2 regions of the Desulfosporosinus sp. Sb-LF genome follow, and region 2 is predicted to be linked to the other one. Evidence: riboswitches for the same ligand, from Rfam matches in the RefSeq annotation. Region 2 holds a riboswitch; the other holds the start of a gene.
The links. Region 2 has a riboswitch for thiamine pyrophosphate ahead of E4K68_RS15535 (thiamine-phosphate synthase family protein). Riboswitches for the same ligand answer to the same signal wherever they lie in the genome.
Positions count from the first base shown of each region.

Region 1: linked by a shared signal. The riboswitch ahead of E4K68_RS06170 (thiamine phosphate synthase) and the one ahead of E4K68_RS15535 (thiamine-phosphate synthase family protein) in region 2 are both predicted to bind thiamine pyrophosphate.

Region 1 is NZ_SPQR01000003.1:324,916-329,389, forward strand. It holds gene fdhD (formate dehydrogenase accessory sulfurtransferase FdhD) at 1-335, shown strand, start outside; gene E4K68_RS06165 (molybdenum cofactor guanylyltransferase) at 412-1,020, opposite strand; TPP riboswitch at 1,391-1,491, shown strand; partial or broken gene E4K68_RS06170 (thiamine phosphate synthase) at 1,639-1,982, shown strand; gene thiC (phosphomethylpyrimidine synthase ThiC) at 1,982-3,259, shown strand; gene fdhF (formate dehydrogenase subunit alpha) at 3,326-4,474, opposite strand, start outside.
Region 2 is NZ_SPQR01000010.1:89,598-94,071, forward strand. It holds gene E4K68_RS15525 (NADH:flavin oxidoreductase) at 1-402, opposite strand, end outside; RNA gene ssrS (6S RNA) at 615-798, shown strand; gene E4K68_RS15535 (thiamine-phosphate synthase family protein) at 1,083-2,666, opposite strand; TPP riboswitch at 2,742-2,855, opposite strand; gene E4K68_RS15540 (DUF350 domain-containing protein) at 3,047-3,472, opposite strand; gene E4K68_RS15545 (glutathionylspermidine synthase family protein) at 3,463-4,474, opposite strand, start outside.

The DNA of each region.
Region 1 (4,474 bases), on a different contig from region 2:
AAACCGGCGGAATACACAGTGGCGGAGTGGGCTCTCAGGGCAATGTACTCCTAACAAGCTATGATATCGGCAGACATAATGTCTTTGATAAACTTAGTGGCAAGGCCTTTCAATCAAACTTAAATCTTGAAAACCATGTAATTTTCTTCAGTGGCCGAGTCTCTTCCGAAATACTACTCAAAGTTGCCAAAATGAAGGTGCCCATTCTCATTGCCCGTGGTGCACCTACGGACATGGCCCTCTCTCAAGCTACCGCTCTAAATATCACCGTTGTGGGGTTTGCCAGAGAGCAACGCCTTAATATTTATACCTGCCCTGAGCGAATTCTTCGCTGATAATTTCGCTTTTCACGGTTTGAAGTCGAATCTCGCTTAGGTACCTAAACGAGTCCAGTTAATAAGCACATTGAGTTTAATAGTCATTTGATGTAAGTGTCCTTTTTCGTTTAAGGATAGCAGTCCATTCTTCAGGTGTATTCACGTTACAGAAGACGTCGCTCAAATTTGAAAAGGCTTCTAGTTCCGTTTCTCCCACATATTTCACTGAACAAGCTTGATAAAAATCAATAATCTTGAGGCAACCTGCCTCGAGATTATTTTTGATTGCGGGAAGGCAACGTCGATGATAAAAGGCGTGTAGTGGGTGGAGGCCGAATTGAAGCCGTGGAACAACAACATCATACTCCGGAATCCATTTTGCCAAAAAGCGGATGGGATCTACTTCTAAAAATGGCATATCACAGGCCACGAAAAAAACCTTATCATAGGTCGCCGCTTTTAAACCCTGATAAAGACCTTCTAAAGGGCCTCGGCCAAGAATCTCATCTAAAATGACCGGTACTTCATAGCCTGCATACAGTTCAGGCTTATTGCTGCTAATCAAAACTTCTGCAAATACTCCTTGTAAGACAGTTAAACTCCGCTCCACTAAAGGCTTGCCCTCCAGTTCAAGGAAGGCCTTATCTTTATTCATTCGTGAGCTTTTCCCACCGGCTAATAAAATCCCGGTAGCGTTCAACATTGGAAGTTGCTCCTTGGGTTTCTGTAGTGACTTAGTAATTTTTGAAGACCTCCTCGTATTCAGCAGACGAGAAGCGTGTCCGAATCCGTTCTTAATAATAGTTACGGGACTCTGATCGCATCGGTCACTTTTCATTTTTCATATACCTTAATGTACCACATCAAACTTTTACTGTCACATTAGTAATCTTGAATAGCTCATGATACGATCGACCTGCTCTCTCCTCCTCAGGCATTTGCGTCTCTCGTATGGAAGACACCTCAGGCAGGAAAAGTGGGAATGATCTATTTAATTTACACTTCTATCGTTTAGTTATATAATGATATTAATACTTAACTGGACAAGTATTAATGCCCACTCAACTAAATACGTCGTTTGCTAGGGGTGCCCTTCGGGGCTGAGATGAGGAAACTCGATCCCTTTGAACCTGATCTGGGTAATACCAGCGGAGGAAAGCTAATCGTTTTACTTATATTTAGGAATATAAATGAGAACTGCTTACCGCAGTTCTCATTTTTTTTATAGTTTAAGCCCTCCCTGGTACCATGGCAGTAAGACGGGAACCACAGTAAACACGTACGTGATCAAGTGAAAGGAAGGCTGTTCCATGCAAATTGTTCCACCCATTCGCCTGCTCAAGCACAGGTTGCTGTAAAGGATGGCACAGATTACATCGGAGTAGGACCTTCATTTGCCACCCATACCAAAATCGATGTGTGTGATCCAGTAGGACTGGACTATTTAGACTACGTCGTCAAGAATTTGGAGATCCCGTTCGTCGCAATTGGCGGCATCAAGGAGCACAATCTGGCCGAAGTTGTTAAGGCGGGAGCTCGGACCATTGCCTTGTCACCGAGATTGTGGGCAATCTAGACATTCCGGGTAAGATAAAGAGTTTACAACGTATTATGGAGACACAGACCTATTCGCAATATGAAGCATATAGAAAGAGTGTGATTTGATGAGTACACAGATGGAACAAGCCAAAAACGGGGTCATCACAGCGGCAATGCAAACAGTCGCCGCGAAAGAAGGGCTGACGGCTGAGGAAATTAGACTTCGAGTAGCGGCGGGCAGTATTGTCATCCCAGCTAACCACAATCACACCTCTTTAAGTCCGGAGGGTGTTGGCTTGGGACTGAAGACAAAGATTAATGTCAATTTGGGTATCTCCCCAGATTGTGCCAACCTCGACAGTGAACTGGCCAAAGTACGCATGGCTCTGGACATGAAAGCTGAAGCGATTATGGATCTCAGCAACTACGGTAAAACCGTTGAATTTCGCCACCGGCTCATCGAAATGTCCCCAGCTATGATCGGTTCGGTTCCTATGTATGATGCCCTTGGTTACTTGGACAAAAAATTGGAAGACATTACACCCCAAGAGTTCTTAGCTGTGGTAGCACAGCACGCCCGAGACGGTGTAGATTTTGTAACAATCCACGCCGGCATCAACCAAGAAACCGCCCAGCACTTCCGACAGACCTCCCGCGTCACCAACATTGTCTCCCGGGGTGGTTCCCTACTGTATGCCTGGATGGAATTAACCGGGAAGGAAAACCCTTTTTATGAGTATTTTGATGATCTTCTAGATATATGCGCAGAATACGACGTTACCTTGAGCCTAGGGGATGCTTGCCGTCCTGGTAGTATCGGGGATGCTACAGACGGAGCTCAAATTTCCGAATTGATTGTCCTTGGAGAACTAACTCAGAAGGCTTGGAAACGCAATGTTCAAGTCATGATTGAAGGACCTGGCCACGTTCCCTTGAACGAAGTTGTAGCAAATGTCCAGATAGCGAAAAAGCTATGCCACGGTGCACCCTTTTATATCTTGGGACCGTTGGTCACGGATGTTGCGCCAGGTTACGATCACATCACCAGTGCTATAGGTGGAGCTTTAGCCGCCTCCGCAGGAGCGGATTTCCTCTGCTATGTGACACCAGCTGAGCACCTTCGTCTACCTACTTTGGACGACGTGCGTGAAGGGATCGTAGCGGCCAAGATTGCAGCTCATGCCGGAGATATCGCCAAAGGAGTACCCGGCGCTGCAGCATGGGATCGAGAGATGAGCGAGGCTAGGCAGGCTTTGGATTGGACAAAAATGTTTGACCTAGCCTTGGACCGGGAAAAACCGGAGCGTTATCGTAAAGAGTCCGCCCCCGAGCACCAAGACAGCTGCACCATGTGCGGAGAAATGTGTTCGATGCGCCTCATGAACCGCATTATGGACAAATAAGTTTATTGAACTGCGATAATACAAAAAAAATGGACCTTCATTAAAGAGAAGGCCCATTTTTTTGTATTAACTAATTTTTGAAATCTTTACCCCACAGACTTTGTACTCATAAGTCTTAGTGACTTTGTCATACGCCCCATTAGTCAAGACGTTGGTGGGGGATTTCATATAGTGCAGAGTCATGAAGACCATTCCAAGGGGTACTCGTTCCGTCAGCTTTATTTTTGTTTCCAGTTCTCCCCGACGGGATGCCACCTTGACGACTTCACCGTCTTCTAGTCCGAGCCGTTTGGCATCAGAAGGATTAATCTCTGCTAACTCTTCAGGTGAGTAATCCTCTAACCCCTTCGAATTTTGCGTGAAAACATTATAATGGGAAAGTTTACGCCCCGTATTGAGTAAGAACGGATACTCCTCATCAGGTTGTTCCCCAGGTAACTGATGGTCTACTGACACAAACAGTCCTTTACCCCTGTTGAATTTTCCTTCATGTAAGAACTTGGTTCCTGGATGTTCAGCATGCGGCACCGGCCATTGCAATCCTTGCGTACCCAAACGAGCATGGGTAATCCCTGCAAATTGGGGAGTCAGCTTCGCCACTTCCTGCATAACTTCTTCCGAAGACTGATATGGGAAGGAGTAACCCATACGGTTAGCCAATTCACAAATGATGTCCCCATCAGCCTTTGCGTTTCCAATAGGCTCGATCGCTTTATTAACCATTTGCACTCGACGTTCCGTGTTCGAGAATGTACCCGTTTTTTCTGCAAAACTAGCCCCTGGCAACACTACATCCGCCAGTTTAGCGGTCTCAGACATAAAGATTTCTTGAACTACGAGGAAGTCGAGGGCCTGCAGACCTTTACGCACATGGTTGGCATCAGCATCTGTCATCACTGGATCTTCTCCCAAAACGTACAGTGCCCGTAGATTTTTGCTGACTGCTGCGTCAAACATATCAGGAATCATAAACCCGGGATTAGGATCTAAAGGAACTCCCCAAGCGGCTTCAAATTTCGCCTTTACTTCTGGGTTTGAGACTTGTTGGTATCCTGGATATACATTTGGCAGTGCTCCCATATCACAGGCACCCTGGACATTGTTTTGTCCGCGTAAGGGGTTAACGCCTGAGCTTTCTTTACCAATATTTCCTGTGAGCATAGCTAGGTTCGCTAAACTCATGACATTATCCGTACCACAGGTGTGTTCCGTAAT
Region 2 (4,474 bases):
ATTTGGCATACCCCCTCTACGTGGGTGTGAAACTGCTGAAGGAGCTACTGGGGTAGTTCCGGTAATTTCTTGAGTAGTATTGCTTCCAGCATGATTTATTTGCATCATAGTCTTAGAGCCATTACGGTGAATGACCTCCGCTAATTTCTTTAGGCCTTCAACCATGCTGTCGTCTGAAACGGAAAGCTGTAGGTCACTTGCTTTCCCATCTAACTTGATAAAACTGTGTTCAATGATTATAAGCGAAAGGTAGCCGCCTTCGGATTTTTCTGCATAGTAGTCTAGAATTGACTGGTTTACTTTCCCATTGGGATCTGCTTTCGCGGTAGCCATGGGTGGCATTACTAAACGGTTAATTAGAGTTAACGGGCCTGCTTGTAATGGTTTAAGTAAATGGGACATAAATTCAACCTCCCTAGTTGTATATAACCATATGTTATAGCTGGGGAATTGTTTTGGCAAGTAAATCGAATCTGATTTAATACTACAGAAAGACTAATTGGGGAGTATAGAGAGACAGGATATAGCTGTCATTATAACCAATAATCAACTAATGCATTAAAAAATTTATCTTGCTACAATAGCAATACGCCGCAAGGAAATAACATTATATATCCTTCCTGCGATGTACGAAGATTTTTATTTGGTTTTGATCCTATATAGATGACCGGGAGTTTAATAATCTTTCCTAGTAGGTCAAGCCCTTTTTAGGAAAGGGAAGACTGAACTGTAAAGTGAAGACGCCCACCTGCGAGAGCAGGGTCAGAAACCAAATAGTCCAACGGCATTGTGGGGTCAAGAAAACATAGGAGCAGGTACATTTTCGTGAGAAAGAATGTACCTGCTCCTATGTTTTCCTTTTTTGTTTGCCTATGCCTGTGGTAGGCGAGATTGAGTCGATTTTCTTGGTGACTTTTGATTAATTGAACCCCCAGAACACCGGCTAAGAGGCCAACGATGTAACTGATATCAGTTCCTCCTAAGTAATGTGGGCCATGTAACCTGTATAAAGAGTGGAGGACATAAGGGAACAGAGAGCAGGAGCAGAAAGTTTTTATAGGTATCTTCAAAAGTTCTCGCCCTTAGTTTAATAATGAGTTTATCTTTAATATCTTTTCAGTCAATTCATCAAGGGTTTCGGCTAGGATCAGAATTAGAATCTCCAAGTTTATTCTATCAGGAATGGAGATAACATCCGGGAGTATATCAGTTTCCATAAACATTCCTTCCAGATCCCGAATAAAATCACCTTCATTTTGCCTGTAGTCTAAGGCAGTAGGCATTTTGGATACCGTTAAACCCGCCTTACTAGAAGCCTGAAGAATAGCAGGGGTGTTTCTCAGATTAATAAGGCAACGTGTCTGAGGGGAATATTTGCGAAGACTTAACAATGTTTCACCCATGTTCACGGAACCTCCGAGTTCAGGTAGACCCAGTGTAACGGTGGTGTTTTTATAACGGAGAATTCTGCCTGGAATACCGGCTATTTCATCAAGTGATTTGCTCATTGGAGATGCATAGGCAATGTTTGCCCCAATTTCCGGTAGCATTCTATAGATGTTCTCTTGACAGAGTATGCTTACACATGCTTGGAGCTCTGTACATAGCTTTATTGAAGTTCCATTTGTTTCTTGAATTGAAGGGCTCTCTGGTGAGAGCAGTGGGCTAAAAAACACATCCCAGAATTTATCAATCGGAGGCGGAATGAGTTCATATTTTTCACCGTTATCCATATAGTAACAACCTTTGTCTGGGGACGTGACTTTACCCACTATAGCAGAGTCTATCCCTTGTTCGGCAAAAGCGGCCATCAATTCGGCAGTTTTTTTAGTAGAACAGGTTAAGACCAATGTTCCTTCACTGATGATTTCTAATGGATCAAGCTTAAAATAATTACACAGAGCAGCGATGTCTTCAGGAACAAATATCTTATTCTTATCAATTAGCATTCCTTTACCTGAAGCCTGGGCTACCTCCCATAAACCTCTCATAACGCCACCTTCTGTAGCGTCATGCATGGCGTGAACCCCACCAACAGTCGACGCTATGTGGGCATCCTTTACAACAGATACATCTTTCATTCTTTCCGCAGCTTTGTTGACTAGAGAAGGGGCTAAGACGGTGGACAGAAAATTTTTATGTTCATAACCAAGTAAAGCTCCTGCCTCGATCGCAGCACCTTTGGTGATTAGAACGTCATCACCTACTTGAGCCCCCTTAGGCGAGATATACTCATCAGCGAGCCCCCAAACCGTAATTCCTCCGATAGTAGGTACGACTACTGCCCCGTAATATCCTGTATGTCCACCAACGATGGAAATTCCTAATTCGCTGGCATATTTACTGATACTCTTAATCAGTTCTCCTGTATAATTGTCTTCTGTACCGGGAGGTAGAAGTAGGGAATAAGTCATAAATTGGGGTTTAATTCCCATTACCGCAACATCACTTGCTCCAATATGCACAGTGACGTATGCGAAATCATCAGCTGACATGGTCATACTAGGGAAGATGGGATCTTCGGCTATAGCCATATAACGATCGCCAATTTTGAGAATCGCCGCATCGACACCCATACTTGGCCCAATGATGACCTCGGGTTTTTGTTCTCCAGTAAAGGATAAGATATTTTTTTCAAAGAAATCATCATTTACTTTTCCGATCATTTGTTTTGCCTCCTCTTTAAAAAAATAAAACCGCAATCCTAAAATAGGTTGCGGTAAAAACATTTGTAATGATTCACATTACTGATTTTTCCATCCCTACGCCAGCATTATCCGGGTCAGGTTATAGGGTCAAAGACTTTATTGGGTCTTTATCTCAGCCGGCCTCATCCAGCTCCCCTGAAAAAACATAATTAATTTGTGGCGGTTAATCTATACACTTAATATACTTCTATATCTATGAGGATTCAATGCAAAAATTGGAATAAATTTTACTGGAAACGTTTCGAGAGGCAATACATAATGTGAAAGATTCTATAAGGGCTCAGCTTGGAAACATGAGTTACGGCTTCTAGCCTTGAGTCTATCCTTAGGTTAAGAAATTAATAACTAATTAACGAAGCCATTAGTATTCCCGTTGCTATACTTAAACAGAAAGAGAAAATACCGACCGCCACATTACCATTAGGTATTTCACGACGTACCTTAATAGTAGGGGTTAATAATTCAAAGAGCCAGTATACGATAATTAAGAAGACGGTTCCGGTCAGTGTCCAAACAGTCATATCTAGGAGGTCTACCGAGTGATAAATGGCTGATGCAAGGAGAATAGCAAGGCCCAGAATCTTACCTCCTAAATCAAATGCCACGGCTTTGGCAGCAGCGACCTTCTGCGGATTTTCCAGATCATCCCCGAAAGCCATAATCTGAAATTCTTTGTAGGGTGTTGTGTATGTAAAGAGCATCACAGCTAATAACATCAAAGGAATCGTGACCCCTAAATACTTAAGAAAGTTAATCAGATACATTTACCATCTTCCTCCTTAATAGTTTTTAGACATATAGGCAAGAAACACGAGAGATTGCCGGTGATTCGCTCCCCGATACGGGCACTTACAGCTGAAGCTTTGCCTCCGACCAAAAAAGAACCCCATAGCAGCCTTCCTTGATAAGGCCCACTCAAAGTATTACTTTCAACCACTTCCATATCAACCCTTTTCTGATAAATCATCGGTTGATCCCAATAGAAGTCATCCTTATCCTTTTCAACAAGTTGGCCGTCCGCTTCAAATAGACTAACAGCCCCACCCTCTCGGCCAAAGATGGGCTTGGTCACATATGGTTCCTTGTTTAGAAACCGGTTTTCCATATAGGTAGGAAGCATATAAGTCTCAATCCACTGATGTTCTTCAGTCGTATAAAACTCACCAGTTTCATGTAAATTCCAGATCAAGCTTTGAAGTGCCTTGGTTTGCGCTACAAATGCTGAGGGTGGATTGATAATTGCTAGTTTACCTCTAGCTACCAAATCAAGGACGTGTGCCCCCGTCGGGTATCGATCTCTCTCATCATTGTCTTCAGCGAGTTTCTCTAAGGCATGAAGACGATACCACACATCAATGGGTACGAGTTGCTCCTCGGCCAGAGCACACAACCGGTCTTCAGAAATCCTCAAGTCCTCGAGCGCTACAAACTGTGCCGACAGGCCGGAATGATTCAATAAATACTTCACGGTGTCCCGGTCCTCATCATGCCAGCCCAAGGCGCTAAAAACTATGGAGTTAGTAGCATAACCCTGTTTTTGATACGTTTCAATTATACTACCGAAAGCTTCTTGTATTTGCCCATTAACTCCTTCGTTCGGGTTTTCTACCCCGAAAAACCTGCAAGCTTTGGCGTTAACAAAGAAAGCTTCTACGACACTGGTCGGCGTATCTGCGTTAAATTCAATCATTTTAATCCCTTCGGCCGTCTGCACAAAATCAAAGCGACCGATCACCGTCACCATTTCGGGCTTAACGAGCACTCGA